Regions from separate parts of the Phyllobacterium sp. SYP-B3895 genome, predicted to be linked through region 1. Evidence: riboswitches for the same ligand, from Rfam matches in the RefSeq annotation. Region 1 holds a riboswitch; the other holds the start of a gene.

Region 1 (15,786 bases):
CGATGACGTGAACGAAGCCTGGTATATGAAGCCGGACGGCGGACGGATGTTCGTTTCGCCCTGCGATGAAACACCAGTTGATCCGCACGACGCTTTCGCCGATGACATGGTGCTCGCGGAAGGTCTCTACCGTTTCGAGCAGGCGGTGACCGTTCCAGTCACGCGGGTCGAGCATAGCTGGGCAGGTTTGCGCACTTTTGCCCCGGACCGCACGCCCGTCGCCGGCTTTGACGCTGAAGTCGAGGGTTTGTTCTGGCTCGCCGGACAAGGCGGCTATGGAATTCAGACGTCCCCTGCCCTGTCGGCGTTGGCGGCAGCGCTCATTCGCGGTGAAGCGCCGGAACCCGAGCTTGAACCACTCCTGCCGAAACTGTCGCCGGCGCGCTTTTCCTGATCAGCCGAGAATCGGTTCTCCGGCAAAAACGCTGGATTGCGTTTTCACCTCGGACTTTATGAAATCGCTCAAGGCGCGGATACGCGGCGTGCTGACGATATCCTCGTGGCAGATCATCCAATAGTCCCGGTTGAGGTGCAGGTCTTTTGGCAGGACCGGCACCAGCTCGGGATATTTGCATGCAATGAAGTATGGCAGGATGCAGAGCCCGAAGCCCGAACGGGTGGCGCTGAGTTGCGCGAAAATACTCGAGCTTTGATAGGCTGGATGGAGACCAGGCAGGATCTCGCGCATGTAGTCGAGGCCCGGCGTGAAGATCATATCCTCAATGTAACCGATAAAGCGATGATTGGAGAGGTCTGACTGCTCGCGGATTGGCGAATGGCGCGCGAGATAATCGCGCGATCCATAAATGAACAGGCGATACGGCGTCAGCTTTTCCTGGAAATATGGCCCGGTTCGTGTCGCATGAAGCGTGATCGACAGGTCTGCATCGCGGCGCGACAGCGATACGATCTGCTGGATGGTCACCATTTCAATGGAAAGGCCAGGGTAGGACTGCGCCATGCGCGGCATGCGATCGGCCAGGAAGAAGTTGGCAAACCCTTCCAGGATGCTGAGGCGGACAACCCCGGTCAGCGAGACCGTCCCCTCCGAGGCTTCGTTTTGAAAACGGTCGGCTTCCCGTTCCATGATCTCGGCCGACTCGACAAGTTTTTCTCCGAGCGCCGTCAGTACATAGCCACGAGGATTGCGTTCGAATAAACGCGCAGACAGCGATTCCTCTAGCCTGTCGATCCGCCGCGAAACCGTCACATGATTGGTGCGCAGGCGGCGCGCGGCCGTCGTCAATTGACCGGTGCGAGCGACGGCAAGGAAATACTGGAGATCGTCCCAAGTGAACTGGCGCAAAAACGGCCCTTTATGGTCTGTACATTTTCGTACTTATTCTGTGCAAAAATAGGTGTTTGTGTACCTATTTGTCAATGTTACAGTTTTTTCAAACGCGTGGTTGCCGGTCGGGAGAAACAGGGCAATCATAAGATGAATTTTGTCCGCTCCAAGGGGCGGATTGAGGAGGAACCGGAACCAGGGAACGCGGAACTGTCCGCGTGTATTCCTTGGGCATTTTCATTGAACCATTCGGCGCGCAGCAGTCCATCACCCGATGATCCTGTGAGCGTACAATCTTTGGGAGGAGTTACGAATGAGACTTTTGGCAATTGCAACAGCAGCTCTGATGGCCGCAACAGTCATCCCCGCGGCCAGCGCCGAGATATCGGACGGCAAGGTCAAGATCGGTATTCTTAACGACCAGTCGGGCGTTTACGCTGATTTTGGTGGCAAGTGGTCGTTCGAAGCCGCAAAGATGGCGGCCGAAGATTTTGGCGGCAAGGTGCTCGACGCACCGATCGAAGTCATTTCCGCAGACCATCAGAACAAGCCTGACATTGCCTCCAATATCGCGCGCCAATGGTATGACACCGAGCAGGTCGATACCATCATGGAGCTGACCACCTCCTCGGTGGCGCTGGCCGTGCAGGGCATCTCCAAGGAAAAGAAGAAAATCGATCTCGTGACCGGGGCAGCGACTGCGGAACTCACAGGCAAGCAATGCTCGCCTTATGGATTCCATTGGGCCTATGATACGCACGCTCTTGCTGTCGGTACTGGTGGCGCCCTCGTGGCGCAGGGCGGCGATACCTGGTTCTTTCTCACCGCCGACTATGCCTTTGGCTATTCGCTGGAAGAACAGACGAGCAAGTTCGTAACGTCGAAGGGCGGCAAGATTGTCGGATCAGTGCGCCACCCCTTGGCGACGACCGATTACTCGTCCTTCCTGTTGCAGGCACAATCCTCGGGCGCAAAGGTCATCGGCCTTGCCAATGCCGGTCTTGATACGGCCAATGCCATCAAGCAGGCGGCCGAATTCGGCATCGTTTCCGGAGGTCAGCGCCTCGCGGCGCTTCTCTTCACCCTTGCCGAAGTACACGGTCTCGGTCTTGAAGCCGCACAGGGGCTGACGCTGACGGAGAGCTTCTATTGGGACCGCGACGATCAATCGCGTGAGTTCGGCCAGAAATTCTTCAAGCGGACCGGCCGTATGCCAAACATGATCCAGGCCGCGACCTATTCGGGCGTAACGCAATATTTGAAGGCTATTCAGAAGGCTGGCACAGACGACACGGAAAAGGTGGCGGCCGCCATGCATGAAATGCCGGTTGATGACGTCTTTGGCCGGGGCGCAAAGGTCGGACCGAACGGGCGCCTCTTCAGCGACGTCTACCTGATGGAGGTCAAGAAGCCGGATGAGAGCAAGGCGCCCTGGGACTACTACAAGGTACTTGCAACCGTTCCGGGAGCCGAAGCTTACATCAAGCCGGAAGAGAGCGGCTGCCCGCTGGTCAAATAACGCATGGCCGCAACCCAGACCAATCCGGCGGGCGGGGGAGGAACCTCCTCTCCCCTCGCCGACCAACGACAAGGACCATCGGTGGTCCTGTCGGCGCGTGGCCTGCGTCGCGACTTTGGCGGCTTCATCGCCGTAAACAATGTCGATCTCGACGTTTACCATGCGCGCGTGCACGCCCTGATTGGGCCGAATGGCGCGGGCAAGACGACGGTTTTCAACCTTCTCACCAAATTCTTGCAACCATCGAGCGGGACGATCACGCTGCTTGGCAACGACATCACAAAGACCAACCCTGCCAAGGTCGCGCGCATGGGGCTGGTCCGCTCGTTTCAAATCTCCGCCGTTTTTCCGCATCTCACCGTGCTTGATAATGTCCGCGTCGCGCTGCAACGGCCGAGCGGCCTGTCGAACCAATTTTGGCTACCGATGACATCGCTCAACCGGCTCAACGAGCGGGCGCTGGAATTGATCGAGGCCGTAGGTCTTACTGACGCACGCAACAGCCCGGCGGCGGATCTCTCCTATGGCCGCAAGCGCGTGCTCGAGATTGCCACGACGCTAGCGCTTGATCCCAAGGTCCTCCTGCTCGACGAGCCGATGGCCGGCATGGGGCACGAAGATGTTCATACCGTTTCGGACATTATTCGCGAGGTGGCCAAGGATCGCGCCATCCTGATGGTCGAACATAATCTCAAGGTAGTTGCCGACCTCTGCCATCAGGTCACGGTTCTGCAGCGAGGCGAGATTCTGACGTCCGGTGATTATCGCACCGTCAGTCAGGACGAGCGTGTCCGCGTGGCCTATATGGGGACCGAACATGACTAAGCCGCTTCTGGCCGTACGCGGTCTCAATGCCTGGTATGGCGAGGGCCATGCCCTCCATGGCGTCGATCTCGATATCAACGAAGGCGAAACGGTGACGTTGCTTGGGCGCAACGGCGTCGGCAAGACAACGACGCTCCGCTCTATCATGGGTATCATTCGCAAACGCACCGGCACCATCACGTTCGATGGCAAGGATATGATGCGCGTGCCGCTGCATCGCACCGCCCATGCCGGCATTGGTTTCGTACCGGAAGAGCGCGGCATCTTTGCCACGCTTTCCGTCGACGAGAATCTGAACCTCCCGCCTGTGGTTGCCAAGGGCGGGATGTCGATCAACGAAATCTATGAACTCTTCCCCAACCTCAAGGAGCGGCGCAACAGCCCCGGCACCAAGCTTTCCGGCGGCGAACAGCAAATGCTGGCGATTGCCCGCATCCTGCGGACTGGTGTCAAGCTGTTGCTCCTGGACGAGCCGACAGAAGGCCTCGCGCCTGTCATCGTACAGCGCATCGGCGAGGTTCTGGTAACGCTCAAGCAGCGCGGCATGACGATCCTTCTTGTGGAACAGAACTTTCGTTTTGCCAGCAAGGTGGCCGACCGATTCTACGTGGTCGACCATGGCAGGATCATCGACAACTTTCATGTCAGCGAACTTACCGGCCGCATGTCGATGCTCAACGAAGCTTTGGGAGTCTGACGATGACCATGATATTCGGCGTTCCTCTCCAGGCGTTCCTCGGGCAATTGCTGATCGGGCTAATCAATGGCTCTTTTTATGCCATGTTGAGCCTCGGCCTTGCGATCATTTTCGGGCTGCTTCGCGTCATCAATTTCGCTCATGGCGCCCAATATATGCTGGGTGCCTTCATCGGCTACCTGCTCCTGGCCAAGCTTGGCATCGGCTACTGGCCGGCTTTGATCCTTGCGCCCCTGGCCGTCGGCCTCGCAGGAGCCGTCATTGAGCGGGTTGCGCTGTCGCGCCTATATAATCTCGACCATCTCTATGGCCTGTTGTTCACGTTCGGCCTCGCGCTCGTGATCGAAGGCACCTTCCGCTATTATTTTGGTGCCGCCGGACAGCCCTATGCGGTGCCGAATGCCCTGGCTGGCGGCGTCAACCTCGGCTTCATGTTCCTGCCGAAATATCGTGCGTGGGTGGTCGTCGCATCGCTCGTCGTCTGTCTAGGCACCTGGCTCCTGATCGAGAAGACCCGCCTTGGCGCGTACTTGCGTGCAGCGACGGAAAATCCGACGCTTGTCCGGGCCTTTGGCATCAATGTGCCTTTGCTGCTCACGTTTACCTATGGCCTTGGGGCCGCACTCGCCGGGCTCGCGGGAATCCTTGCGGCGCCGATCTATCAGGTCAGCCCGCTGATGGGCTCGAACATCATCATCATCGTTTTCGCGGTGGTGGTGGTCGGGGGCATGGGGTCGATACTCGGGGCGATCGTGACCGGTTATATGCTTGGCATTTTTGAAGGGTTGACGAAGGTCTTCTATCCCGAAGCATCGAGCATCGTCATCTTCGTCATCATGGCAATCGTGCTGCTTGTGCGCCCTGCGGGGCTGTTCGGTAAGGAAGCGTGAGATGAGCGAAGCTGCCCTATCCGCGCCGAAGGCGCGCCTCAACCGGGAAACGGTTCTGATACTTATCGGCGTGGCTCTTTTGATATTTGCGCCGTTTCATGTCTATCCCGTGTTCCTGATGAAGGTCCTCTGTTTCGCGCTCTTCGCCTGTGCCTTCAATTTGCTCCTCGGCTATACCGGCATCCTTTCCTTTGGCCACGCAGCATTTTTTGGCGGCGCGGCCTATTTTACGGCCCACGCGGTCAAGGAATGGGGCTTTTCACCGGAACTCGGCATTCTCACCGGTGTCGCCGGTGCGACCGCCCTTGGCCTGGTCATTGGGTTTCTTGCGATCCGCCGCCAGGGCATCTACTCGACGATGATTACACTTGCGATGGCGCAGATGTTTGCCTTCTTCTGTTTGCAGGCGCCTTTTACCCACGGCGAAGACGGCATTCAGGGAGTGCCACGAGGGTATCTCTTCGGGTTTATCGATCTCGAACAACCGCTCAACATGTATTTCTTCGTGCTCGGCGTGTTTCTGGTCGGGATGTTCATCATCTGGCGCATCATCAATTCGCCCTTCGGCATGATCCTAAAATCCGTCCGCGAAAATGAAAACCGCGCCATATCGCTCGGCTATTCGGTCTCGCGCTACAAACTCGCCGCCTTTGTGATGTCCGCGGCGTTGACAGGCCTTGCCGGCGGGCTCAAGGCTATTGTCTTCCAGTTCGCCACACTGACGGATGTAAGCTGGCAAATGTCGGGTGAAGTTGTGCTGATGACGTTGCTGGGTGGCATTGGTACTCTCGTCGGGCCTATCTTCGGCGCCGCACTCATCGCGACGCTGGAGAACTACCTTGCAACCTCCGAGTTTCCGGTGACGGTCATCACCGGCATCATCTTCATGGTTTGCGTCCTCGTCTTCCGACGCGGCATCATTGGCGAACTCTATGCCTCGCGCCTCGGCAGGATGCTTGCGAGCAAACCTGAGAACTGATCAAAATGGACGGAACCTATGATTACATCATCGTCGGTGCGGGAACGGCGGGTTGCACGCTCGCCAATCGCCTGTCGGCAGATCGCAACGTTTCGGTTCTGCTTCTCGAGGCCGGCGGCAAGGACAATTACCCCTGGATTCATATTCCGGTTGGCTACCTTTACTGCATTTCCAACCCCCGGACGGATTGGTGTTTTTCCACGGAGGCGGAGCCGGGCCTGAATGGACGGATATTGAACTATCCGCGCGGAAAGGTCCTTGGCGGCTGCTCCTCGATCAACGGCATGATCTACATGCGCGGGCAGGCGCGCGATTACGATCTTTGGCGGCAGGACGGGTGCACCGGCTGGGGATGGGACGACGTGCTGCCCTATTTCAGGAAATCGGAAGACTATTATCGGGGCGCTGACGAATTTCATGGTGCGGGAGGCGAGTGGCGCGTCGAGGAAGCGCGCCTCCACTGGGATATTCTCGATGCGTTTCGCGATGCCGCGGAGGCGGCGGGCATTCCGCGCACCGATGATTTCAATCGAGGCAATAATGAAGGGTCGTCCTATTTCAAAGTGAACCAGAAACGCGGTATCCGGTGGAATACCGCGAAGGCGTTTTTGCGCCCTGCCCTCAAGCGGCCGAACCTCACCGTGGCGACCAGCGCGCATGTGCGCAGACTGGTTCTCGATGGGCTCGAAGTCAAAGGCGTCGAGTTCGATCAAGAGGGCGCGGCCAGGACCGTGGATTGCCGCCGCGAAGTCATTCTCGCCGCAGGCGCTGTCGGCTCTCCGCATATTCTGGAGCTTTCCGGTATCGGACGGGGCGAAGCCCTCCAGGCGGCTGGTATCGAGACGGTGCTCGATCGGCGTAGCGTGGGCGAGAACCTGCAGGATCATTTGCAGTTGCGCTGCGCCTACAAGGTGACCGGGATTCCGACACTCAACGAGAAAGCCAACCGCTTGCTCGGCAAGGCTTCGATTGCACTGGAATATCTGCTGAGACAGTCAGGTCCCATGTCGATGGCGCCAAGCCAGCTCGGTGTGTTCACGCGTTCGGATCCATCATTTGATACACCCAACTTGCAATATCACGTGCAACCGCTTTCATTGGAGAAGTTCGGCGAGAACGTACACGCATTTCCGGCTTTTACGGCAAGTGTATGCAATCTCCGTCCCGAAAGCCGAGGGACAGTGCACGTGAAGTCGCCCGACCACCGGATGCAGCCCGCCATTCGACCCAACTACCTGATGACGCCGGGTGATCGTCATGTGGCTGCCGATTCGATCCGCATCACCCGCAACATTGTGGCGCAGAAACCATTGCAACGGTTTCAGCCGGAGGAATTCAAGCCCGGACCCTCCTATCAGACGGAAGAAGAGTTGATTGAAGCTGCCGGTGCGGTCGGCACGACAATCTTTCACCCGGTCGGGACGTGCCGGATGGGCGCGGATGAAGCCTCGGTGGTCGATCCGCAATTGCGGGTCCGTGGCATCAAGGGGCTGCGGGTGGCGGACGCATCGATCATGCCGACAATCACCTCAGGCAATACCAATTCGCCGACAATCATGATTGCGGAAAAGGCTGCGGAAATGATCGTGCGCGGTTAGCGGATCAGAAACGGGACGGTGAAGCTTTGGCGCGATACTGTGACATTGGCGGGAGCGGATGGTACTGGTGATGCCCGACGTACGGCATCGAGAACGCCCTGGTCAAGGATTGGGTTGCCAGAACTGCCAACGATGCGGGCGGAAACAATATCGCCGTCGCGCGTGACGGTAAAGCTGACGCGAACCGTGCCCTCGCCTGATGTGCGGGCGCTGCGGGTGCGGCGGATAAGATAGGCCTGGACCCGTGAACTCCACTTTTCCGCCTGCCGCGCCGACGCTGCGCTGGAAGCTGCAGGCTGCGGCTGCTGCACTGCCTGACGGGGCGTTTCAGCCTCGGTCCTTGCAACCGCCGTCTTCGGTTCCGGCCTGCGGACGGCCTTCTCCTTCTTTGGCGTGTCAGGCTTTTCCGGCTCTGGGCGGACGACGGGTAAAGGCACGTCGACATTGGGAAGTTCCACGACTTCCTCGGCCTGTTCCTGCACCGGTTCGGGCGTCACCTCCTCCACGGGCTCTGCCTCTTCAACCGGCGTTACCTGCTCTTCCGGTTCCGGCTGGACTTCGGGCAGAGCTTCGGGTGATGCAGCCTCCTGCTCGACAGCTTCCGGCTCAGTCGGTTCGGGCTCGATTGGTTGCGCTTCCGGTGCAACCGGTTCAGGCACGATCGGCGCAGGCAGTGGCTCCATGTCGATGATAATGGCGTTCGCGATATCACCTGCAGGTTCAACACTTTGCCGGCTTTGTAAATACCAGGCTCCGCCCGCGTGGAGCGCGACGACGACCAGTCCGGCTGCCGACCAGAGACCGACTTCGCGCCAATCGAGACGCGGGCCCCCTCCCCCGGCGGTGCCAGACCCATTGGACATCACTGCGCGCTTTCACCTTTGGGAGCCAGAGGTGCGCTTTCAAGTCCGACCAACGCAATCTTGAGGTAACCATGGTCCCGCAGCGCGTTCATCAGGTCCATGAGCGAACCGTAGTCAACCGCCTTGTCGGCGCGCAGGAAGATTCGCGTCTCCTTGTTGCCCGTCGTCTTCTGGTCGAGGAACTGGCCGAGGGAGTCGCGTGTCATCGTGTCGTTGCCAATGGCGATGGATTTATCGTCCTTCAAAGTCAGATAGACCGGCTGGTCTGGACGAGGCGCCGGCGTCGCCGTCGAGGCCGGCAGGTCGACATTGATGTCTACTGTCGCGAGCGGCGCCGCGACCATGAAGATGATCAGGAGTACCAGCATGACGTCGATGAATGGCGTCACGTTGATTTCGTGGTTTTCCTGAAGTTCGTCGTCGGAGACGTTGTGCCGGATGCCGCCTGCCATGGTCGTGCCGCCTATTCTGCCGCTGCGGCGCGCTTTGATGCTTGTGGGACAAGCGCATAATCGGCGTCGCGGCTGACGAGACGTTCGACGCCGGCCGATGCATCGGCAATCAATTGGCGGTAACCGGTAATCGACCGCGCAAACACGTTATAGATCACAACCGCCGGAATTGCGGCGACAAGGCCGATCGCAGTTGCCAGCAGCGCTTCAGCAATGCCCGGAGCCACGATCGCAAGGTTGGTTGTCTGCGATTCCGAGATGCCGATGAAAGAATTCATGATGCCCCAGACCGTCCCGAACAGGCCGACGAAGGGCGCGGTGGAACCAATCGTGGCGAGAACGCCAGTGCCACGGCTCATGCGCCTGCCTGCCTGCACCTCGATACGAGCAAGGCGCGAGGCAACGCGTTCCTTCAGACCGTCGGCGCCGGCATGTTCTCTCGCATCTGCGGACAGGCGGACTTCCTGGCGAGCGGCATTAACGAGTGCAGCCCCGGGCCCTCCCCTCCCCTCAAGCGCTTTTTCCGCGTCGCTCAACGTGGCTGCGTTGGTGATGATCTGGAGTGCGCGATGAGCGCGAAGGCGCGCGCCTGCAAGTTCGAGTGTCTTGGCGAGCCATACGGTCCAGGTGACGAGCGAAGCAAAGCCAAGCCCGATCATCACACCTTTGACGACCCAATCGGCCGCCATGAACATGCCCCATGGTGAGAGATTGTGCGGCAAATTCCGCAGCGTGACCTGCGGGGTTGGAGCCGCCGCATCCATCGGCAGAACCGCGCCTGAAGGCGCAGGTGATATCGTTTGTGGAGACGTGGTTACAGCAGGGTTTGTGGTTTCCGGGGCGGGCGCCGATTGTTGCGCTGAGTTGGATTCCGGAGGGGTTGCCGTTTCCTGTGCGTGTGCCGTTCCGCAAACGGTAGCCGCGAATACGAGCGCGGCCAACAATGGGCCAACCGGCAACCATTGCGAAAAACATGCCTTCGAGACTTTGTCGGCCTGTGTCTGCATCATTAGCCGTTCCTTCAACTGTAAGTAGAAAGCGGCTTATTATTTATGAGAAAATTAATCAACTATATTCTGGGGAATATTCGCTCGCTAGATGAGTCCCCATGCGCGGTAGCGCCCGCGGCCGGTCATCTCGCGCACGCCAAGTTCCGCGATAAGGTTGAGGGCGCCGCGCTGGGACACCTTGAGTTCCTTGGCAATCAGAGCCGTCGAAACCATAGGGAGTGAAAGCACAAGATCGATCATCCCCGGGAGGCTGGAGGTGGAGCGGCGGTCCTTCAATTTGCGCTCCATCTGCATGCGGGCGAGTCCAAGCCGTTCGACATCCTTGAGACCGGTCGTTGAGGAGGTCTGGACTGCCTCCAGAAACGCGAGCAGACGCGTTGTGCGGTCGCGCGAGCGGCGCCGCTCGCGTGGGACGGAACGCAGACCCGCATTCAAGGCGGCCATGTGTGATTTTGTCTTGCCGCGTTCCCGCAACATGGCGGCAACGAGCATGGGACCAAGCCAATGCTGGTGCTGTAACGGCTCGATCTGTTCCCACGCATCCCAGGCCACCGCGGCTGCAAGCAGTGGCGGTAGGCCATGCGAACGTTCATACACCTTGAGCCAACGATCCAGTCGCGCATCTTCATCCCAATCGGGATCATAAACGAGTGGGTCGCCGTCCGGGGTCACCGCCGAGGGAGGCGGTTCTGTCCCCTGCCTGGAGGGAGGATTCGGAAAAGCGGAATTTCCGGGTTCTGCGAGAAGCCGCGTCGTGCGGTCCAGCAATGTATCGAGGCGGGCCAGACCGTCCTCGAATTCATTCTCGGCTTCGGTTTTTGCAAGGTCTGTAACCGGCTCCGGGCGATGAACTGGAACGGGCGTGAGCGGGGCCTCGCTAAGTGTGCGTCCACGCAGCGCGGCAATGCCTTTTGCGCTAAGGGCCCAGCCTGGGGCGTTGCCCGCGACCTGACGCCGGCAACGCAGGATCGCATGTGCCTTGGTCAACTCGTGGGTTGGGGTGCGAATATCCATCCTGGCATCGTGAAGCACGAGGTCCTCGGTGTGGACGAGTTCGCCAGCGAGCCACAAGGCATTGCATGCTTCGATAAAGTGAGAGCGGGTTATCCAGCCTTCGTTTTCCCGCAGCAGCCCTTCGCGGGTGCGGCGGCCACTGGGCTCGCCAAGGTCCCCTTTTCGGCCGAGCCGGTCGTCGAGGCGAGCGAGAGCGTCCTCTGCGGCAACGAGCGGATCAAGCAAATCCCAGGGTGAAAAATCAGCCGAATCGTAAACCATTGAAAACATGGTAAACGAAAGGTTAAGCGGAAGCTATATGCGCATTCGCTTCCAGCCGCGCGTTGCCGATTCGTTAATGTCGAAGAGAGTGAATCAACGAGCTGGTCTAATGCCAAGTCTAGACGCTTTGGCGACGTTAGCCAACCACGACCGTCGCTTTTCCAGGGACACGATTATAAAGATCGATGATGTCCTGGTTGATAAGGCGGACACAGCCAGAGGACATCGACTGTCCAATGGACCACCATTCCGGCGAGCCATGGATGCGGTATCCGGTGTCGACGCCATCCTTGTAGATGTAGAGTGCGCGGGCGCCCAGCGGATTCTGCGGACCGGGCTCCATGCCGTTTTCGTATTTCGCAAGCTCGGGTTTGCGGCCGATCATTTCGCGTGGCGGCGTCCACCGCGGCCACTCCTTCTTGTATTGAATGTTGGCGCGACCGCTCCACAGGAAGCCGGCCTTGCCAATGCCGACTCCGTAGCGGATCGCATCACCACCCGGCTGAACAAGATATAGGTAGCGCTCCTGCAGCCGGACGACGATCGTGCCGGGTTGCTCGCCTGTCGGGTCGACAACAATCTGGCGACGAAACTGCGCTGGAATTTTCTGATAAGGAACGGCCGGAAGTGAGTACGGCCCCTCCTCCACGGCCGCATACATGACGTCGGGTGCGGTCACGGATTTGTCGACGCTGATCTGCGGGCGGATACCGCTCGTGGGGAGCGGGTCTATATTCATTTCGGGCAGCTCAAAAGTCGTTTGGGTGCAGCCCCCTACACCCGCCATTGCAAGTGAGCCGACGCCAATCAGAATTTGGCGCCTGGAAACAGAGTGAGATTTGATCTCGGTTGTGAATGCGTCGTTGCTCTGGGACACTGCAGTACTCGCTTACAAGCCGGTGCATATACGCTCTGACTGTATGGAAATGTGGTTTACAAATAGTGAAGTCGATAGGGTTCACTGAACTTGAGCGTCAATTGACAGCTGTCAACACGATGTCACCGAGGCGCGGCGTTGACAGCTGTCAACCCAGTACGTTCCGATATAGATCTAAGGTCGAATTTTGAAATCTGCTCGGCTGATTTAAGGTTTGCACAATCACTCGTTTTACTTAATTCAATTTCAACATCAGGTTGCACCTCGCCGATCTGCGAATTTCAACACTCAATAAGAGTTATCAAGAATGATAGATGACACGGCCCTGCTCTTTGGTTCCGCGCCCTCCCATTCAGGCCAAATGGATGAATCAACGCCTACGAGCGCAAGCGCGGTCCCGGCCAAAAGTCCTACGCAGCAGTTCGCTGCCGCGGAGGACTTCATTCGCCACAACCTTCTTCAGCCTATCAATCTTTCCGATATCGCCAGCGCGGCCGGGGTGAACACCCGGTCATTGCAACGCCTGTTTCGCAGGCTGAAGGGGGTAACGCCCATAAACGTGCTGCTGGATTGCCGTATCGAGGCAGCTCGAAAGATCATCGAGAATGGGGACGCAATGTCGGTCAGGGAGCTCGCCGCCCGCTTTCACTTTGCCAACCCAGGCCGGTTCTCGAAGCTTTACCGTGAGACATTTGCCTGCACACCTTCGCAGGATATTCGCCTGTATCGCCCTGTTGATGCGGCTGAGGCGGATTGAACAAGTTAGGGCGCCACACGGCGCTCGAGCAAGATAGTACCGTGCATGGAAAACACGGGGAGCGCCGCTGGCGGGCAAAGATGCCAGCGGCGCCCTTGGGGTCACAAGGTCGGGAGGTGGACTCTGCCTTGACAGCCTGATGGTACAGATCCACCTCCAATCAACAATCACCCCGGCGGGGGAAGTGGATAACGGGGAGATCGACAATAAACGCTTGGCGTCAGAGACCACGCTTGCTGAGATGTCCCTAAGTTGGAGCTAGTCAAGTACCCGCCCGCATTCAACGCAGGCTGCGATACCGACTTCGCGTCGGGTGTGGTGACGGCAGTCTTGATGAGCTAAACTCAGGGAACCGCGCGATGGCTGCAATAAAGTGGCAGCCGCACGGGCCAAACCTGGACACGCTCTATCCAATTTCCAACCGACTTCCGGGATGTCGCTCCCAGTCATTGGCATAGATCCGACACGGAAGTGGGGGAGGGCGTGCGGGATTTCCATTGCTCACGCTCTATTGAGAGGTGAGGTGATACGATTGGAAATCAACGACTCGCACTCGACTTAAAGCGCGCAAACTCTATGTCTCCGCTTATGCCATCCCGCGTAGCATCCATACGACCTGGATTCCGATTCAGATCAGGCGGGACCGGGCAAATCGGGTCAAGGTCGAACGGAAGCTAAATACTAATAAGCTTCTATTTCATTTACATACGTCAAAGAATCCGCGCGTAAATCAGCGACATTCCTTATCGCGTCAACCTACCAGCTGTCGCGGTATCATGCCTATGTCGTCCACGTTGAAAGGCGTGGTTTGATAGATCTCATTGATCCAATTGCCGAAAAGGAGATGGGCAGCGCTGCGCCACCGGTTCGCCGGCCTACATGACGAATCGTCATCGGGAAAGTAATTGCGAGGCAGCGGCATTGAAGGTGCGTTTGCGAGATCGCGGAAATACTCGTCGCCAAGTGAGTTCGTGTCATATTCGAGGTGGTTGAACATGTGGAGCGACCGGCATGAAGGATCATCGACCAGACCTAGCCCCGTCTCCTCCGCCTCAAGCAGCACGTTTATGCCGCGCCCCTGTGGGATGTCGTCGCGCCGAACCTCCGTCCATCGCGATACCGGCATAAGCACGTCATCGGAGAAACCGCGCAAATATGGCGAAGCGGGCGCGAGGTTGCCGTGGTTGAAGATGCCGAAAGCCTTTGCCGACAGGTCGTGCTTCGGGATGCCGTGAAAATGCCAAAGCGCAGCTTGGGCTGCCCAGCAGATAGTCAGGCAGTGATGGACATGTGACTGCGTCCAATCGAGAATGTGGCGGAGTTCATCCCAATATTGCACGTCTTCGAAGGCCAGATGCTCGACCGGCGCGCCGGTAATTATAAATCCGTCAAACCGCTCGGCACGGACTTGCTCCCAGGCACGGTAGAATGATGCCAGGTGCGTCACCGGCGTGTTGCGCGCCACGTAATTGGTTATCCTAACGAGGGTGAGTTCGATCTGCAGCGGCGTTGCGCCGACCAGCCTTGCGATCTGCGTTTCCGTGCTGATCTTGTTGGGCATCAGATTGAGCAATCCGATCCGCAGCGGCCTTATATCCTGACGCACGGCGTCCCGTTCGCGCATGATATTGACGCCTTCGGCTTCGAGCTGGCGGCGTGCGGGCAAGTCGTCGGGGATCTTTATCGGCATTATCGCGCGTTCCTGTTGGTTCGCTGGACAGACGCCGGTAGCTAAATCCGTATAATTGCCGGTTCGGCCACATCCTCCCTGACGGAAGTACCACCTTGCCCGGAGCGCAGGTTGGCGTTGGGCGTCAACCCAACTCTTGATGTCGAACCACTTCTAAGCACACCATCGCAACTTCGCAAGTCTCTTTTGCTACGGCATCCGGCGTTTGCGCAGGTTCTGCCGCCGCCTTTTCAACCGACTCAGCCAGGTAGTGGCTATACTGTTGGAAAGTCATGTAAATGAAAAGATTCCGAGCGCCAACGAGCATTAATCTGAGCCGCAGCAACAGAATTCAAACAACGACTCTTCATCTGATATTGAACTCGCTTCAAAAACAGCCAAGGGGCAAAATCTCGACCCAACCAACCAAGGGCAGAGGATGCGACAAGGACCTATCCGTTAGGCCTGGTGATGAAGGCCCGTCCGGAGATCGCCGACTATGCGCCAAGCGGTATTGGTACCTGGCGGGAGCTGATAGCGACGGCCGCACAGGTGCGGGGCTACCTTGGTATTTTGCCCTCGGCTTATGAGGAGTGTGTTTGGCCAGGAAAACACCGCCCCTGTCATTGCCTGCATCCTCGAGCGGGTACAAGCCATCAACTCAGCTGGGGGCTATCTGCGCGTCCTGACCGAAAAGGCGAGGGCAGGGGAGTTTACCGTAGGACCGATGCTGATAGCAGCCCTCAAAGCCAACGGCGTGCGCCCGCGACTGGTGGCGGCGACGTGAAGGATGAGCGCGTGAAGACCACTATACGCGGACGAGCCCGAGCTTTCGCGCCCGGTCAGCAGGTGCTTGACCGAGGAGGCGGCCCAGCGCGACGAAACGCGTGACGTGCCTCGTGCATCCGATGTCGCGAAGTGTCAGGTCGGGGTTTGCATTCGCAATGCCTGTGATCAGCATCATAAGCCGGTCTTCCGGTAAGCGGCGAGGGGAGGGGAGGGGAGGATAAGTCATGGATCAGCCAGTCCTTCGCTGACCAGACGCCTTACCGACCGGCGCAGGCGATCGACCGACCAATTCTGGCCG
Region 2 (15,786 bases), on a different contig from region 1:
TACGCAGGAACTGCCGGTGCCTGCGCTCCAGGATAATTTACCGCCGGAGGAATTGGCGGCGCCGGCTGTCCCTGCGCCGTTGCCGGTCCCGGGCGCGCCGTTCCCGCCGCCACCGCCGCAGTAGAGATGCAAGGCCGATCAAGCCGTGACGCCCCCGGGTAAAGACTTGCGGATCGAAGGACCCTTGTGGGGTAATGAGCGGTAGCCCAGAGGGGTGTCGTAATATCCCCCCGCGTTTCAACCCTCGTGGCAGACAGCCTCGATATTATGTCCGTCGGGATCGCGAACGAAGGCGCCGTAATAGTTGGGATGGTAGTGCGGCCGCAGCCCCGGCGCGCCGTTGTCGGTTCCGCCGGCGGCAATTCCCGCCTTATAGAAGGCATCGACGATGCTTCGGCTGCCAACACGAAACGCCACGTGGATCGTTGGCCTGTTGGGTTCGCCGCTGGCGATCCAGAAATCCGGCTTGCCGCCTTCACCAAAGCCCGCAACATCCGAACTGCCGGTCACCGAGGCCGGGAATTCGAGGATCAACTCATAGCCGATTGACGCGAACAACTGGCGATAGAACGCCTTGCTCTTTTCGAAATCGCTGACTGAAACTCCAGTATGATCAAGCATAGAGGACTCCCGCTGGTTTGCCCCTGACTACGACAGATCGCCGGCCAAGGCCTTTGCAATGAGGGCACGCGTTTCCGGTATGCCATAGAGGGCGACGAAGGAGCCGAAGCGCGGGCCGCGCTCCTGGCCGATCAGTACCTCATAGAGCATCTGGAAGAACGACACCGAGACGCCTGGACCGCCTTCCGGGCTCTTCTTCGTGTGGTCCTGATAGCGTTCGATGTTGCGGGCGACATCGAGAATAGCGTTCTGGATGTCGGTCCCGTCGGCATCGTCCGCGAGTGTCGCGAGTTTCTCGTCCATGGCGGCGAAGGCGCCGCGTTCGACCTCGTCGGGCGCGCGGAATTTCTTGGTCGGCTTGACGAAATCATTGAAGTAGCGGATCGCATAGCCAACCAGCGCGTCGAGTTCCGGATTGTTTGCCGGAGTCACATTCCTGGCATGGCGGGAAATGAAACCCCAGAGCACGCTGCTGTTTTCAGCATTGGAGGCGCTTACGAGGTTCAGCAGCAGTGCGAACGGCACCGGCAGGTCCACGGTCGGCGGGTTGCCGTCATGGAGATGCCAGACGGGGTTGTTCAGCCGGTCCTTCCAGCTTTGACGTCCATAGGCCGAAAGATAGGTGAAATATTCATCGACCGCCTTGGGAATGACGTCGAAATAGAGCCGTTTTGCCGTGCGCGGCTTCTGGAACATGTAGAGGCCGAGACTTTCAGTCGGGGCGTAGGTCAGCCATTCGTCGATGCTGAGGCCGTTGCCCTTCGACTTGGAAATCTTTTGGCCGATCTCGTCGAGGAAAAGCTCGTAGACGAAATGTTCGGGGGCCCGGCCACCCAGTATCTCGCAAATGCGGTCATAGATGATCGCATTTGTCTGGTGGTCCTTGCCGAACATCTCGAAATCGACGCCGAGCGCTGCCCAGCGCATACCGAAGTCGGGCTTCCATTGCAGCTTGACGTTGCCGCCGGTGACCGGGAGCGTCGTCTCTTCACCGTTCTCATCATCGAAGGTGATCGTGCCGTTCCCCGCGTCGATCTTCTTCATCGGCACATAGAGCACGCGCCCGCTTGTCGGCGAAATCGGCAGGAACGGGCTATAGGTCGCCTGACGCTCTTCGCCGAGCGTCGGCAGCATGACCTTCATGATATCGTCATAGCGCTCGGCGGCACGCAGCAGGACGGCGTCGAAGCGGCCCCCTTTGTAATATTCCGTTGCGCTCGCAAATTCATAGTCGAAGCCGAACGTATCAAGGAACCGGCACAGCATGACATTGTTGTGGTCGGCAAAGCTCTTGTAATCGCCGCCAAACGGGTTGGGCACTGCCGAGAGCGGCATGTGCAGATATGGTGCCAGAAATGCTGGATCCGGCACATTGTCCGGTATTTTGCGCATGCCGTCCATGTCGTCGGAGAAGCAGAGAAGCTTGGTCTTTACCTTGTCGCCGGTCAGAACGCGGAAAGCATGGCGCACCATTGAGGTACGCGCCACTTCGCCGAAGGTGCCGATATGCGGCAGTCCCGAAGGGCCGTAGCCGGTCTCGAACAATATCGTTTCAGGAAAGCCGGATTTGGCGTAACGCTTGATGATCTTCTGCGCCTCTTCGAACGGCCATGCTTTGGCCTCTGCTGCCGCCGCGATCAATTCGGGGGTCAGTTCGATTTCGGTGTTTAGGCGCGGGTTCATTCGTTATTCCTGTTAACGCTTGGATTTGATGAAACGCTCTACGTCCGCGGGTCGTCCGCGTCAATCGCATGGGCGGCACGGAGGCGCAATCGGCAATGATTTCGGGGTTAAGACAATCGATTAGTAGAAATCGACGGGAAAGTATCGCAGATAGAGTTCCGATGTGATGCCTTTTTCCTCGATCGCCTTCAGTGCGAAATCGAATGCATCGACAAGCTTTTGATTTTCGAGCGTGGTTGCGATCATCATTCCTTCACCCAAGAACTGCGGCGCAATGTAGGGGCCGCCGACAAAGGCGCAGCAATCCTTTGCCTCGGGGCTGCCGATCCAGAAGGAAAGGTCCGAGCCGTCGCCAAATACGGCATCGATCTTCTTGGCCTGCAGGTCCCTGAACATGAGTTCGCGCGTCGGAAAACCAACCCAATGGCTGTTTGGAAAATAATCGGCAAAAATTGCCTGGTGCACTGAACCCGCAATCACGCCGATGGTCTTTTCCTTGAGAGTGTCTGCGAAGGGTTCGGCAAAGGTAGTTTCCTTGAGCGCCATGAAGCGCGCAGGCAGGCGGATATAGGGAGCCGTAAAGGCAAACTTCTCCCGCAGGGCTGCGGTTGGCTTCAGGCCGGCGATGATCGCCTCGGCTTCGCCGCTTTCAAGCGTTGGTTGCAACTCGTTCCACGGGCGAGCCTCAATCTGGCAGATGGCGGTCACGCCGAGTTCGTTGCAGAGTGCCCGCGCCAGATCGACATTGAATCCCGAGATGCGCCCCGTCGCATCGACGAAGTTGAACGGCGGATAGTCGACGGTCGTCACGAAGCGAATGCGCTCGACGGTCGAAAGGTCGGGCTTGGCGACATGCTCGCGTCCATCCCAGTAGTGCGGAAAATCGGATTCGGCAGCCATAGCTGGCAGGACTGCCAAAATGAAGGCGGCGAGAAACGGGGCGATCTTGCGGAAAGGCATGCGATACCGTGGTGCTATTTGATTTGGGGCCAAGCTAACACGATCTCTTCACCTCAAAAAGCGCAATTGGCTGGTGATCCCGCGCAAGCAAAACCGGGAAGGTATATTGACTTGTTTAAAACATTGATTTTTATTACTTGCACTATATCGCACATATTACTACCATAAGTATACTTCAATTTTTAAGCTCAATCTATAATTGAAAGAATTAATCATGGTATTATTGTATATATTGCGAATTTCATCGCGAAACGAGATCGGTCGGCCTGATCATCGGCCTTTACTTTAGGCGGGCGCCGCAATGCGGCAGATCGAGGCTGCCCTTGCTGCAAGACTATGCCAGGCGGGAACGGCGAAACACGCCATTATCGCAGCCTTTCGCGAGGCGGTTTCCAACCGCACCTCGCTGCTCGAAGAAGTTGCGGCATACGGCGTAGCGGACGAGGCGGCAATTGGCCGGGCGATAGCGGCGGAACTCGGGCTGGGCTTTGCGGCAATTCCGGAGGGAGCGATAGTCATCGGCAAAAGTTCGGCTGTTGCACCGGATCTGCATTCACGCCGGCTGATGGTGATGACAGCTGAAGGCGAACTTTTGCTGTTCGCGGCGCCGACGCTTGCCGAGATAGGCGACCTGAAGCACAGCCTGTCTTCCGATCCGGCGGCGAAGGCGCGCACAAGAATAACAACACCAACACAGCTGCATAAATTCATCCATTCCTACCGTGAGCGCGAACTGTTGCTGAACTGCGTGAACAGGATGGAAATCGGCGGGCTTGAGCGTACGTCCCGTGTGGTCCTGAGCGGCAATCAGGGTATCGTCCTAGGCATCGCGATAAGCCTCGGCATGATCGGACTGGTCTTCCACCTTTCCACCCTCTGGGATGGCTATCACTATTTTTCGTTGCCCTTCTTCTTTGCATGCATCGCGCTTCGCTTCCTGGCAGCAGGCAGGACCGGCGAAATTCCCGCCGAAACCGGCTGTCTTGCACAACGACATGGTGAACTTCCGTTCTACACCGTCATGATCGCACTTTATAAGGAAGCGGCGGTGGTGCCCCAACTTGTAAGGGCGATGCAGCGGCTCCATTGGCCAAAGTCGAGGCTTGAAGTGCTTTTTCTCTGCGAGGCAGACGACACGGCAACATTGAAGGCTTTGGCAGACCAGACCTTACCGCCGGGTTTCAAGATCGTCCCCGTTGCCAATTTCGGCCCACGAACCAAGCCAAAGGCGCTCAACTATGGGCTGCAATTGGCGAAGGGCGATTTTGTCGTGGTCTACGATGCGGAAGATCGTCCGCATCCCGACCAGTTGCTGGAGGCCTGGCGCCGCTTCGACATATCGGACCTGAGGCTTGCATGCCTGCAAGCGCCGCTGATCATTTCGAATGCAGGCTCCTGTCTGCTGGCGCGGCTATTCGCCTTCGAATATGCGGCCCATTTCGGCGGCCTGCTTCCGTGGCTGGCCCGCCACGGCTTTATTCTGCCGCTCGGAGGAAGCTCCAATCATTTCAGGCGCAACTGCCTTGAAGCGGTGCGCGGCTGGGATCCATACAATGTCACCGAGGATGCCGAGCTCGGCGCGCGCTTGGCGCGCTCTGGCTATGATGTGGGTGTGATCACCCAACCAACCCTTGAGGACGCGCCGGTCCGCGTCGATATCTGGCTGCGGCAAAGGACGAGATGGCTGAAAGGTTGGGCCCACACATGGCTCGTTGAAATGCGCAATCCGAGAGCTTTCCTGCGCGACGTAGGATTGCAACGCTTCATGGTGTTCCAGACGCTGGTTGCGGGGATCATTGTCTCATCGATCGTCTATCCGTTCATGCTGCTCTGGATAGGCTTTGGGATTGTCCATATCGCGCGCGATGATGCCTTTGCCTGGCACAATGCGATACTCGCCCTCGATCTCGTGTGCGTTGTCATGGGCTTCCTGTCATTCTACAGGCTCGGCCTAAGAACACCGGTCGCCGAGGCAATTCCCGGACCGATCCTGCAGTGGCTTCCGCTCTATTGGCTGCTTACCGCCATGGCGGCATGGCGTGCCATTTGGCAGCTTGGCAGAGCGCCCTCGCTTTGGGAAAAGACGCCGCACGATCCTTCAGGGACATTATTGCCGGAGCCGATCAGCCGACGCCCTCACAGAAACTCATGGCCGGAGCCGATGATCAGCGCGTCTTCATTGCCGACCACATCCATGTCGCGGCCCTTATATGGCAGGCTCAAGAGAATTCTGCGGATGACGGCGATGCGCGCGCGCCGCTTGTCGTTGGACCTGACAATCGTCCATGGGGCATAGGCCGTGTGCGTGCGTGCCAGCATTTCGTCGCGCGCCTTCGTGTAGTCGTCCCAGCGCTTGGCCCCTTCGATGTCGATGGGCGAGAACTTCCAGTTCTTCAACGGACTGTGCCTGCGGTCGTGAAATCGCTTCAACTGCATGAGCTGACCGATATCGAGCCAGAACTTGAAGAAATGAATGCCATCCGCAACGAGAAGGCGTTCAAATCCTGGCACTTCTTCCAAAAAGGATTCATGCTGCTCGGGCGTGCAGAACCCCAGCACTTTTTCAACGCCGGCCCTGTTGTACCAGGAACGGTCGAACGTGACGAACTCGCCCGTCGTCGGAAAATGCGAGATATAGCGCTGGAAATACCATTGGCCGCGCTCGATCTCGCTGGGCTTCGGCAGGGCGACATTGCGGGCCGAGCGCGGGTTCATATATTGGCGCAGCGTGAAGATTGTGCCGCCCTTTCCGGCGGCATCACGCCCCTCGAACGCGCAGATGACGCGATTGCCGGTGTCCTGCAGCCAGTACTGCATTTTGACGAGTTCGATCTGCAGCCGCTCGACAGTCTTCTCGTATTCGTCGTTCGGCATCTTGTCGTTATAGGGATAACCCCCTGAAGCAAGATCGCCGTCATCGATCCAGTCCGGCAGTTTGGGATCGTCTATATTGAAAGTGCGTTTCTTGCCGTCGATCTTGAGTTTGAGAGTGGTGTCTACCCCCGCTACGGGTTTATCGGTTTTCTTTTTCGAATCTTTACCCACAGCAATCGTCCTCAATTGACACAATGGCATGTTATTGAGAGAGCGTTGTACCGTCCAGAGCCAAAAAAGGACGCCGGGCCAGGAGTTTAGTGCATGAGCATTTTGGGGCAGGAGGGCCGTACGTTTCGTCAAAAGGCCGTCGAGCGTGTGATCCAGGCACGCTTCGTGCTCGGCGCCGCCGCCTTCATTACCGCCCTTGTCCTCAGCACTCAGGCGACATGGTGGCTGAGCTTTGCCGTCCTCATGCTCGTCCTCCTGGCGGTCGTTGCGCTTTCTGCGACGCTGCCGCGCAGCGATGCACCAGCGGAATCTCCCGCCAGCGATCCGGCAATTTTCCGTCTGTCCGGCCAGCAGCTTGCCGCGCAATTGCCCGACCCGCTTATCATCTTCGACCATGGCGGGACGATCCTTTACGTCAATCCCGTCGCCAATGGCGCGTTCGGGCCGCTTGCGCGCGGCGGGGCTTTGCTCCTGCATTTCCGGGCCCCCGAACTGCAGACACTGGTTCAGTCAGTCATGGCCGATGGTGTAGCCCGGTCGGTAGACTTTGCCGAAAGGGTGCCGGTCGAGCGCTGGTATCGCGCGACGGTTCTCCTCCTCGACCGGGCCGGTGGCAAGGACCGGCAATATCTTCTATCATTTCGCGACCAAACCGAAGCGCATCGCCTTGAACGCATGCGCAGTGACTTCATCGCCAATGCCAGCCATGAGTTACGCACGCCCCTCGCATCCTTGACCGGGTTTATCGAGACGCTGCGCGGGCCGGCACGTCGCGACGAGGCGGCGCGCGACAATTTCCTCGAGATCATGCAGAAGCAGGCGGAGCGCATGGCCCGCCTGATCGATGACCTGTTGTCACTGTCGCGGATCGAAATGAAGGCGCATATCGCGGTCAAGGACCAGGTGGATCTGACGACGCTGATCAATCATGTAGTGGATTCGTTGCGCCCGCTTGCGGATGATCTCGGCGTCGAAATCGAACGCAAGATCGATCCCGATCCCGTCATCGTGCTTGGCGACAGGGATGAGCTAACGCAAGTCTTTCAGAACCTTGTCGAAAACGCCTTGAAATACGGCCAGTCGGGCAAGCGCATCGTCGTCGAGCTCAAGCGCGGCGACGATGGCATCAAGGCCATGGTCCAGGATTTCGGCCCTGGCATACCGGAGGAACATATACCGCGCCTGACTGAACGCTTCTACCGCGTCAATCTTGAAACCAGCAGGGCTCAGAAAGGCACCGGCCTCGGACTTGCGATCGTCAAGCACATACTGACGCGGCATCGTGCGCGCCTGGTCGTTCGCTCGCGGGTCGGCGAGGGCTCGACCTTCACCGTTGTCTTCGGTCCTCAGAAGGCCTGACGCCAACCGCTCGTTGAGCTTGGTGCACGGCAAACAAAAAAAGGGCGCCGAATGGCGCCTCAGTCAGAAGGAGCTAAGATTAGCGGACGCGCCTGCGATCGGACGCCGGCTGATAGGCTAGGCGGGAGTGATAGCCGCAATAGGGCCCGGCCTCGCCGACATCGTTGCCGCAGAAATTGAAGTCCGGCTGCAGTGGATCTCCCATCGGCCATTTGCATGTGCGCTCGTTGAGCTGCACCAGCTCGAGGCGCCGCGAGATCGGCACGACGACATCCGTGACAGTTTTCATGACAGGCACGAGTTCCGTGCTGTATTCGGTCTGCAAAGCGGTCGCGCCGATGCTGCGGCTGACGACGCGGGTCGCGACATGCCCCGACGAACCGCCGCTGCGCGAGGCGCCGGATGATCCCGTGTTGATCTTCTTGCTGCGCGTCTGGGTAGACGTGGTCTTGCCCCGCCCGGACAGCTTCAGCCTGTGAACCTTGCCGATGACCGCATTGCGGCTGACACCGCCCAGCTGTGCTGCGATCTGGCTTGCACTCAGACCTTCGGCCCAAAGTTTCTTCAGCTGTTCTACGCGCTCATCTGTCCAGTTCATCGTTTTCCTAGCTCCATATGGGGCTTGTTTATGTAGACTCCGGACTGAATCCTTCCTCGCATCTGGATTGCTCCAGATTGGTTCGATACCATATCTATTCAGATGACGAGGACGCCGTACGAAATCTAGCTTTTTCGATTACCAAGCTACAATATGCGATGACTCTGTGACAAGAGTCGGGCGCCGATCCCAGGGGTGCTTTTTTGGGTTTTCCCCAACTTGCGCGATAGACTGTTGCAGAAATGACGAATTGCAGAGTCGGTGGCAAATATTCCAGCGGATACGCGCAGAAGTTGTAGTTAATGGATCGGCTCATCCGGTTCGTGTTGGTGATGAATGGGATCAAAAGTGTTCATTTGACAATTCGGGTTCGAATGACGATATTACTCGCATATGGCCGCCCTCAAAATGGCATTGTGGGGCGGCTTTTTGATTTCAACACGGCCGTTTCTTCTTTGTAATCAGCAGTTTCGGCAAACAGGGTATTGGAGGCCCGTAACGATATGACGGACGCAATCGCGCAACCGCTTTACGACACTTTTGCTCGTGCGGATCTGCGCTTTGAGCGAGGTGAGGGTGTGTGGCTGGTGACCGAAACCGGCGAGCGCTATCTCGACTTCGCCGCCGGCATCGCCGTCAATTCGCTCGGCCATTCGCATCCCCATCTCGTCGAAGCGCTGAAGAGCCAGGGCGAAAAACTGTGGCACGTCTCCAACGTCTACGAGATCCCCGGCCAGCGCCGTCTCGGGCAGCGTCTGGTCGACGCGACTTTCGCCGACAAGGTGTTCTTTACCAATTCCGGTGCGGAAGCGCTTGAATGCGCGATCAAGACCGCGCGGCGCTACCACTATGTCAACGGCCATCCCGAACGATTTCGCATCATCACCTTCGAAGGCGCGTTCCATGGCCGCACGCTCGCAACGATCGCGGCTGGCGGCCAGGAAAAATACCTCGAAGGTTTTGGACCCAAGGTCGAGGGTTTCGACCAGGTGCCTTTCGGTGACGAAAAGGCCTTGAAGGCTGCCATCGGGCCGGAGACCGCTGCCATCTTGATCGAGCCGATCCAGGGCGAGGGCGGCGTACGTCCCGTCCCGGATGAAGATCTGCGCGCTCTGCGTAAGCTCTGCGACAATGAGGGTATTTTGCTGATCCTTGATGAAGTGCAGACTGGCGTCGGTCGGACCGGCAAGCTGTTCGCCCATGAGTGGTCGGGCATCAGGCCGGATATCATGGCGGTCGCAAAGGGCATCGGCGGCGGCTTTCCGCTCGGTGCCTGCCTTGCCACGGCCGAAGCCGCAAAGGGCATGACCGCGGGTGTTCATGGCACGACCTATGGCGGCAATCCGCTTGCCATGGCTGTCGGCAACGCCGTGCTCGACGTCATCCTGGAGGAGGGCTTCCTTGAACACGTGCAGAAGATTGCCCTCACGATGAAGCAGGGCCTCGCGTCCATTGCCGACCGCTATCCGGCCGTCATTTCGGAAGTGCGCGGCCGCGGCCTCTTGATTGGCCTTAAAAGCGTCGTGCCCAACACGACGCTGGTCCAGGCATTGCGCGACGAGCATTTTCTGACGGTCGGTGCCGGTGACAACGTCATTCGCCTGCTTCCACCTCTGGTTGCATCGGAAGATGAGGCGCGCGAGGCGCTTTCACGCATCGAGACCGCAGCCGAACGCCTATCGGTTGCCGCCAGACAGAAGAGCGCGTGAGGGACCGGCCATGACAATCAAGCAGGACCTCCGGCATTTTACCGACCTTTCAGCGCTCTCCTCCGGCGATCTGCGCACGATCCTTGACGACGCTCGCGAACGCAAGACACGGCTGAAAGCCGGCAATATCGAAAAGCCATTTGCCGGCAAAGTATTGGCAATGATCTTCGACAAGCCGTCGACGCGCACACGCGTTTCCTTTGATGTCGGCATGCGCCAGCTCGGCGGCGAAACCATCATGCTGACCGGTTCGGAGATGCAGCTTGGCCGCAGCGAAACCATTGCCGATACGGCAAAGGTGCTGTCGCGCTATGTCGACATCATCATGATGCGCACGACGACGCATGACCGCCTGACCGAAATGGCGCAAAACGCCACGGTGCCCGTCATCAATGCTTTGACGGACGACACGCATCCCTGCCAGATCATGGCGGATATCATGACGTTCGAAGAACATCGCGGGCCGGTGCAGGGCAAGACGTTCGCCTGGACGGGCGACGGCAACAATGTACTGCACTCGCTGGTCGAGGCGGCAGCCCGTTTTGACTTCAATCTCAACATTGCAACGCCGGACGGCAGCGAACCCAGCAGCAAATATCTTGACTGGGCGCGCGGCGCCGGCGGCAAGATCAAGCTGACCACCGATCCCGTCGCGGCGGTCAAGGACGTCGATTGCATCGTCACCGACACCTGGGTGTCGATGGGACAGGAAGGGCGTGCGCGTGGCCATAACGTGTTCATACCCTATCAGGTCAACGATGCATTGATGCAGCATGCCAATCCCGACGCTCTGTTCATGCACTGCCTGCCCGCGCATCGCGGCGAAGAGGTAACCGACTCCGTCATCGACGGACCGCATTCGGTGGTCTTCGATGAGGCGGAAAACCGGCTGCACGCGCAAAAGGCAATTCTCGCATGGTGTCTTGAAGGAGGACGTTCCAGTGTCTGATACCGGAATTCGTTCCGACGAATATGTATTTGCCGGCGACGACGCCGTTGTGCCGTTTCAGGTTGCGGATCTCGATGCCCGCGGCCGCGCGGTGCAATTGGGGCCGACGCTCGATGAGATTCTCAATCGCCACGACTATCCCGAACCCGTTGCAAAGCTGCTCGCTGAAGCCATCGTTTTGACCGTGCTGCTTGGTACCTCGCTGAAGTTCGACGGCAAGTTCATCTTCCAGTCGCAGTCGGATGGCCCCGTCGACATGCTGGTCGTCGATTTCCGCACGCCAAATTCCGTGCGCGCCTATGCGCGCTACGACGAAGAACGCTTGGCGGAGGCGATTGCCGAGCAACGTACCGCCCAGGAGGAATTGATCGGCAGCGGCACGCTCGCGCTGACTGTGGACCAGGGCGAATACACACAACGCTACCAGGGCATCGTCGCACTCGACGGCTCGAACCTCGAAGAGATTGCCAAGACTTACTTCCGCCAGTCGGAGCAGATCCCGACGGATGTGCGCCTCTCCGTCGCCAAGCTCGTGGAGCGCGGCCCGGATGGCAAGCCCGTCGAACAATGGCGCGCCGGCGGTCTCATCGTGCAGTTCCTGCCGGAATCCGAGCTTCGCATGCGCCAACGGGATCTGCCGGCCGGCGATGCGCCGAGCAACGACGAGGACGAGTTTTTCGAGGATGACGACTGGGCCGAAATCAAGGCGCTGGTCGCGACGATCGAGAGCTCTGAACTGACCGATCCGCAGGTTGGCGCGGAACGGCTGCTCTATCGGCTGTTCCACGAGCGCGGCGTCCGCGTCTTCGATGCGGTCCGCGTCAACGACGACTGCTCCTGTTCGCGCGAGAAGATTGCCGGCGTGCTCTCAGGCTTCACGGCCGAAGAGATCGAAGACAGTATCGAAGACGGCAAGATCAGCGTCACTTGTGAATTCTGCTCGACGCACTACGAGTTCGATCCCGGCGAGTTTCTGCCGAAAAACTGATCGATCCCGCGGTCAGACCCGCATCGAAGCCGTCATTTCATGGATGACGGTGACGGCGATCAGAACAACGACGAACCCGCCGATAATCAGCCATAATGGCCATGGCCTCGGCGATTTCTTGGCAAAGAGGCCGATAATCAGGCCGGGGACCAGGGCAAGGCCGAACAATCGGCTGGCGGCGTCGGAGGCGCTGGTGAAACTCGGTAGGGTATAGCCGAGGAAATAGGCGCCGATCGCCAGTGCGAAGACGATAGCGGAGCAGGTGAGGGCCTTCAGATAGGGCGCATTGGTGCGTTCGGTTTCGGCCATCAGTTCAAGGTCCGCAATTGATCGGGAAGGTCGAGCGAGAAGGCCGGAATTTCGATATCGAAGCGCTCGCCTGACGTCGTCTGCATCGAATAGCGCCCGACCATAACCCCCGATGTCGTCGTCAGCGGACAGCCGGATGAGTATTGGAAGGAGTCGCCCGGATCGAGAATAGGTTGCTCGCCGATGACTCCCGGTCCGCGGACCTCCTCGACATGGCCGTTGCCATCGGTGATCCTCCAGTAGCGGGCGCGCAATTGCACCGTCAGATCCGAGTCATTGGCAATGGTTATCCGGTAGCCCCAGACATAGCGATTTTCCTCCGGATTGGATTGCTCCTCCAGATAGAACGGCTCGACCGTCACTTCGATATCGCGCGTTGTCGCCTTGTACATGCCTGCTCTCGATTTCACTCCTTGATATCGCCACTCACGGCCGATGCGTCAACCATTACTGGTCACGGATCGAACTAAAACCTTCGTCAGTCACGGTTCCTTTGGTAGGATCGGGGATGCAAAAGGAGCCAGTCATGATGACCCTGGAAGCCTTCGCCGCCATGGCGCACTCATTTCCGGAAAGCACGCAAGGCAGCCATTTTGGCACAACCGATTTTCGTGTGAGCAACAAAATCTTCGCCACCTTGCGTCCGGAAAAACAGCGCGGGGTTCTGATGCTGACGCGCGACGACCAGGCCATGATGCGGGAGACCTCGGCAGACATGTTTGAACCGGTACCGGGCGGCTGGGGCGAGAAAGGTGCGACCTTTGTCATCCTCGCCATGGCCGAGCCCGATGTCGTGCGCCATGCCATGGCGATGGCATGGCGGAAGGCCGCGCCAAAATCAGTGTCGGCGCGCCACCAGCTATAGCCAGGTCCTAGCGCGATGCGTTCAGTGCCGCATCGAGATCGTCGACGAGATCATCGACGTCTTCGAGACCGACGGATAGCCGCAGCAGTCCATCGGATATGCCGAGTTCGGCACGGGCCTCGTCCGTCAGGTTCTTGTGCGTCGTCGTTGTCGGGTGGGTGATAAGGCTCTTTGAATCGCCGAGATTGTTGGAGATCTGGATGATCTCGAGTGCATTCTCGACCGCAAATGTGGCGTTCTTGCCGCCCTTGACCTCGAAGGCGATCAGCGTCGAGCCACCGCTCATCTGCTTGGCGACGATATCGGCCTGCGGGTGATCGGCGCGGCCGGGATAAAGCACTTTCGAGACGGCCGGATGTCCGGCAAGGAAGTCGGCAATCTTGGCTGCATTGTTCGTCTGCTGGTGAACGCGCACGGCAAGCGTTTCGAGCCCTTTCAGCATGACCCAGGAATTGAACGGGCTAAGTCCGGGGCCAGTGTGGCGGAAATATTCGTGCAGGTTTTCGTCGATCCACTGCTTGTCCGACAGAATCATGCCGCCGAGGCAGCGGCCGTGGCCGTCAATATGCTTGGTCGTCGAATAGATGACGATGTGGGCGCCGAGTTCGAGCGGCTTTTGAAAGAGCGGCGTTGCGAATACATTGTCGACGATCAGCTTGGCGCCAACGGAGTTCGCGACCCTGGCGACGGCGGCAATATCGATAACTTCGAGCGTCGGATTGGTCGGGCTTTCGAGGAACATCACCTTGGTGTTGGGGCGAACCGCCTTTTCCCAATTCTCGATCCTGGAGCCGTCGATCAGCGTGAAGTCGACGCCATAGCGCGGCAGCATGGTCTCGATGATGTAGCGACAGGAGCCGAACATCGCCCGCGCGGCGAGCACGTGGTCACCCGCTCGCACCTGGCAGAGGATTGCGGCAGCAACGGCGGCCATCCCCGAAGCGGTGGCGCGCGCATCTTCCGCGCCTTCAAGGGCGCACATGCGCTTTTCGAACATGTCGGTCGTGGGATTGGCATAGCGCGAATAGATGAATCCGGGCTCTTCGCCCTTGAAACGCGCCTCGGCCGCTTCTGCGGACGGGTACACGAAACCTTGCGTCAGGAACAAGGCTTCGGAGGTTTCCCCGAAGCCGGAACGCAGGGTTCCGGCATGGACGAGCTGGGTGGCGGGACGCAGTTTGCGGGTGGTATCCTTGGTCATCGCTGTCTCAATCTGCCAGAAGACTGGCCAATAAAAAACCGGCCTTGCGGGTATCGCAAAAAGGCCGGACGAGACCGGGCCTCTTTTAGCAAATTATTTTACGTGGCTGCAAGCCGGCCGGCCAAATCACCACGGGATAAAAGTGCTTTAATCCTCTTGGCCGCTTGCGTCAATCGGGTGAGGCGCTAAAGCTTTTCGTCTCTTTGTATGGATGGTCGACATGGCGAGACGAGAAGCGGGCATATTGGCCGATAGCGGCATCAGGGCGCTATTTGAGGCGCGAGCACTCAAGACCGAGCGCGAATTCGACGTCGACCAGATCCAGCCGGCGAGCCTCGATCTGCGCCTCGGCAAGCGGGCCTACCGCGTACGCGCGAGCTTCATGCCGGGCCCGGGCACGCCGGTCATCGACAAGCTCGAGCGCCTGAAACTGCACGAAATCGATCTGACCGAGGGCGCGGTCCTCGAGACCGGCTGCGTCTATATCGTTCCGCTCCTTGAAAGCCTGGCGCTGCCTGCCGAGGTTTCAGCCTCCGCCAATCCGAAGAGTTCGACCGGGCGCCTCGATATCTTCACACGGGTCATCGTCGATGGCGCGCAGGAGTTCGACAAGGTTCCGGCCGGCTATCATGGCCCGCTTTACCTTGAAGTCAGCCCGCGCACCTTCCCGATCGTCGCCCGGACCGGCTCGCGGCTGTCGCAGATCCGCTTCCGGACCGGGCGCGCGCAACTCGAGGAAACAGAGCTTGCGGAACTTCACGCCGCCGAGACGCTCGTTGCCTCCGAGACCCCCAATATTTCTGGCGGCGGCATCGCCCTTTCGATCGACCTCACAGGCGACCAGAATGGCCTTGTCGGCTATCGCGGCAAGCATCATACCAGCGTCGTCGATGTCGACCGGCGCGGCGTCCACGATCTTTTCGACTTCTGGGAGCCGATCCATGATCGCGGCGCCCGGGAACTCGTGCTCGATCCCGATGAGTTCTATATCCTCGTCTCGCGCGAAGCGGTCCACGTGCCGCCGCTCTACGCCGCCGAGATGACGCCGTTCGACCCGCTGGTGGGCGAATTCCGCGTGCATTATGCCGGTTTCTTCGATCCGGGCTTCGGCCATACGGCAGCGGGCGGCACCGGTAGCCGCGCCGTGCTCGAAGTGCGCAGCCATGAAGTGCCGTTCATTCTCGAACACGGACAGATCGTCGGACGCCTGATCTACGAGCACATGCTGGAGCGACCGCGCGCCCTCTATGGAACTGATCTCGGCTCCAACTACCAGGCGCAGGGCCTGAAGCTTTCAAAGCACTTCCGCTGACGGCGGAGCCCGCTCGCGACCCCTTGACAAAGACCGCTGTCAGCGGTCACTGATAGTGGAATGCGGGTGTAGCTCAATGGTAGAGCAGCAGCTTCCCAAGCTGAATACGAGGGTTCGATTCCCTTCACCCGCTCCATCAATCTTTTCAATGATTTAACTGATATTTTACGATGCCCCTTTTGGGGGA

Evidence for each region. A riboswitch is a leader RNA that binds a small molecule or an ion and turns the genes downstream of it on or off. The one in region 1 is predicted to bind S-adenosylmethionine.
Region 2: linked by a shared signal. The riboswitch ahead of GF108_RS00185 (O-succinylhomoserine sulfhydrylase) and the one ahead of metA (homoserine O-succinyltransferase) in region 1 are both predicted to bind S-adenosylmethionine.

What each region holds. Positions count from the first base shown of each region.
Region 1 covers NZ_WJIG01000004.1:210,128-225,913, reverse strand. Annotated here, with positions in the region: gene GF108_RS18775 (FAD-binding oxidoreductase) at 1-394, shown strand, start outside; gene GF108_RS18770 (LysR family transcriptional regulator) at 395-1,306, opposite strand; gene GF108_RS18765 (ABC transporter substrate-binding protein) at 1,602-2,807, shown strand; gene GF108_RS18760 (ABC transporter ATP-binding protein) at 2,811-3,632, shown strand; gene GF108_RS18755 (ABC transporter ATP-binding protein) at 3,625-4,329, shown strand; gene GF108_RS18750 (branched-chain amino acid ABC transporter permease) at 4,332-5,219, shown strand; gene GF108_RS18745 (branched-chain amino acid ABC transporter permease) at 5,221-6,198, shown strand; gene GF108_RS18740 (GMC family oxidoreductase) at 6,204-7,796, shown strand; gene GF108_RS18735 (energy transducer TonB) at 7,793-8,659, opposite strand; gene exbD (TonB system transport protein ExbD) at 8,659-9,111, opposite strand; gene exbB (tonB-system energizer ExbB) at 9,123-10,118, opposite strand; gene GF108_RS18720 (RHE_PE00001 family protein) at 10,206-11,396, opposite strand; gene GF108_RS18715 (L,D-transpeptidase) at 11,533-12,240, opposite strand; gene GF108_RS18710 (helix-turn-helix transcriptional regulator) at 12,635-13,030, shown strand; gene metA (homoserine O-succinyltransferase) at 13,782-14,720, opposite strand; SAM-I-IV-variant riboswitch at 14,762-14,868, opposite strand; partial or broken gene repC (replication initiation protein RepC) at 15,171-15,486, shown strand; partial or broken gene GF108_RS18695 (recombinase family protein) at 15,508-15,786, opposite strand, start outside.
Region 2 covers NZ_WJIG01000001.1:30,456-46,241, reverse strand. Annotated here, with positions in the region: gene GF108_RS00255 (thermonuclease family protein) at 1-124, shown strand, start outside; gene GF108_RS00250 (VOC family protein) at 238-621, opposite strand; gene GF108_RS00245 (lysine--tRNA ligase) at 649-2,304, opposite strand; gene GF108_RS00240 (transporter substrate-binding domain-containing protein) at 2,425-3,264, opposite strand; partial or broken gene GF108_RS22640 (glycosyltransferase) at 3,566-5,098, shown strand; gene ppk2 (polyphosphate kinase 2) at 5,401-6,339, opposite strand; gene phoR (phosphate regulon sensor histidine kinase PhoR) at 6,403-7,668, shown strand; gene GF108_RS00220 (GcrA family cell cycle regulator) at 7,748-8,266, opposite strand; gene GF108_RS00215 (aspartate aminotransferase family protein) at 8,770-9,975, shown strand; gene argF (ornithine carbamoyltransferase) at 9,986-10,924, shown strand; gene GF108_RS00205 (Hsp33 family molecular chaperone) at 10,917-11,912, shown strand; gene GF108_RS00200 (hypothetical protein) at 11,925-12,221, opposite strand; gene apaG (Co2+/Mg2+ efflux protein ApaG) at 12,221-12,613, opposite strand; gene GF108_RS00190 (MmcQ/YjbR family DNA-binding protein) at 12,748-13,086, shown strand; gene GF108_RS00185 (O-succinylhomoserine sulfhydrylase) at 13,094-14,287, opposite strand; SAM riboswitch at 14,351-14,430, opposite strand; gene GF108_RS00180 (2'-deoxycytidine 5'-triphosphate deaminase) at 14,508-15,599, shown strand; tRNA gene GF108_RS00175 (tRNA-Gly) at 15,662-15,735, shown strand.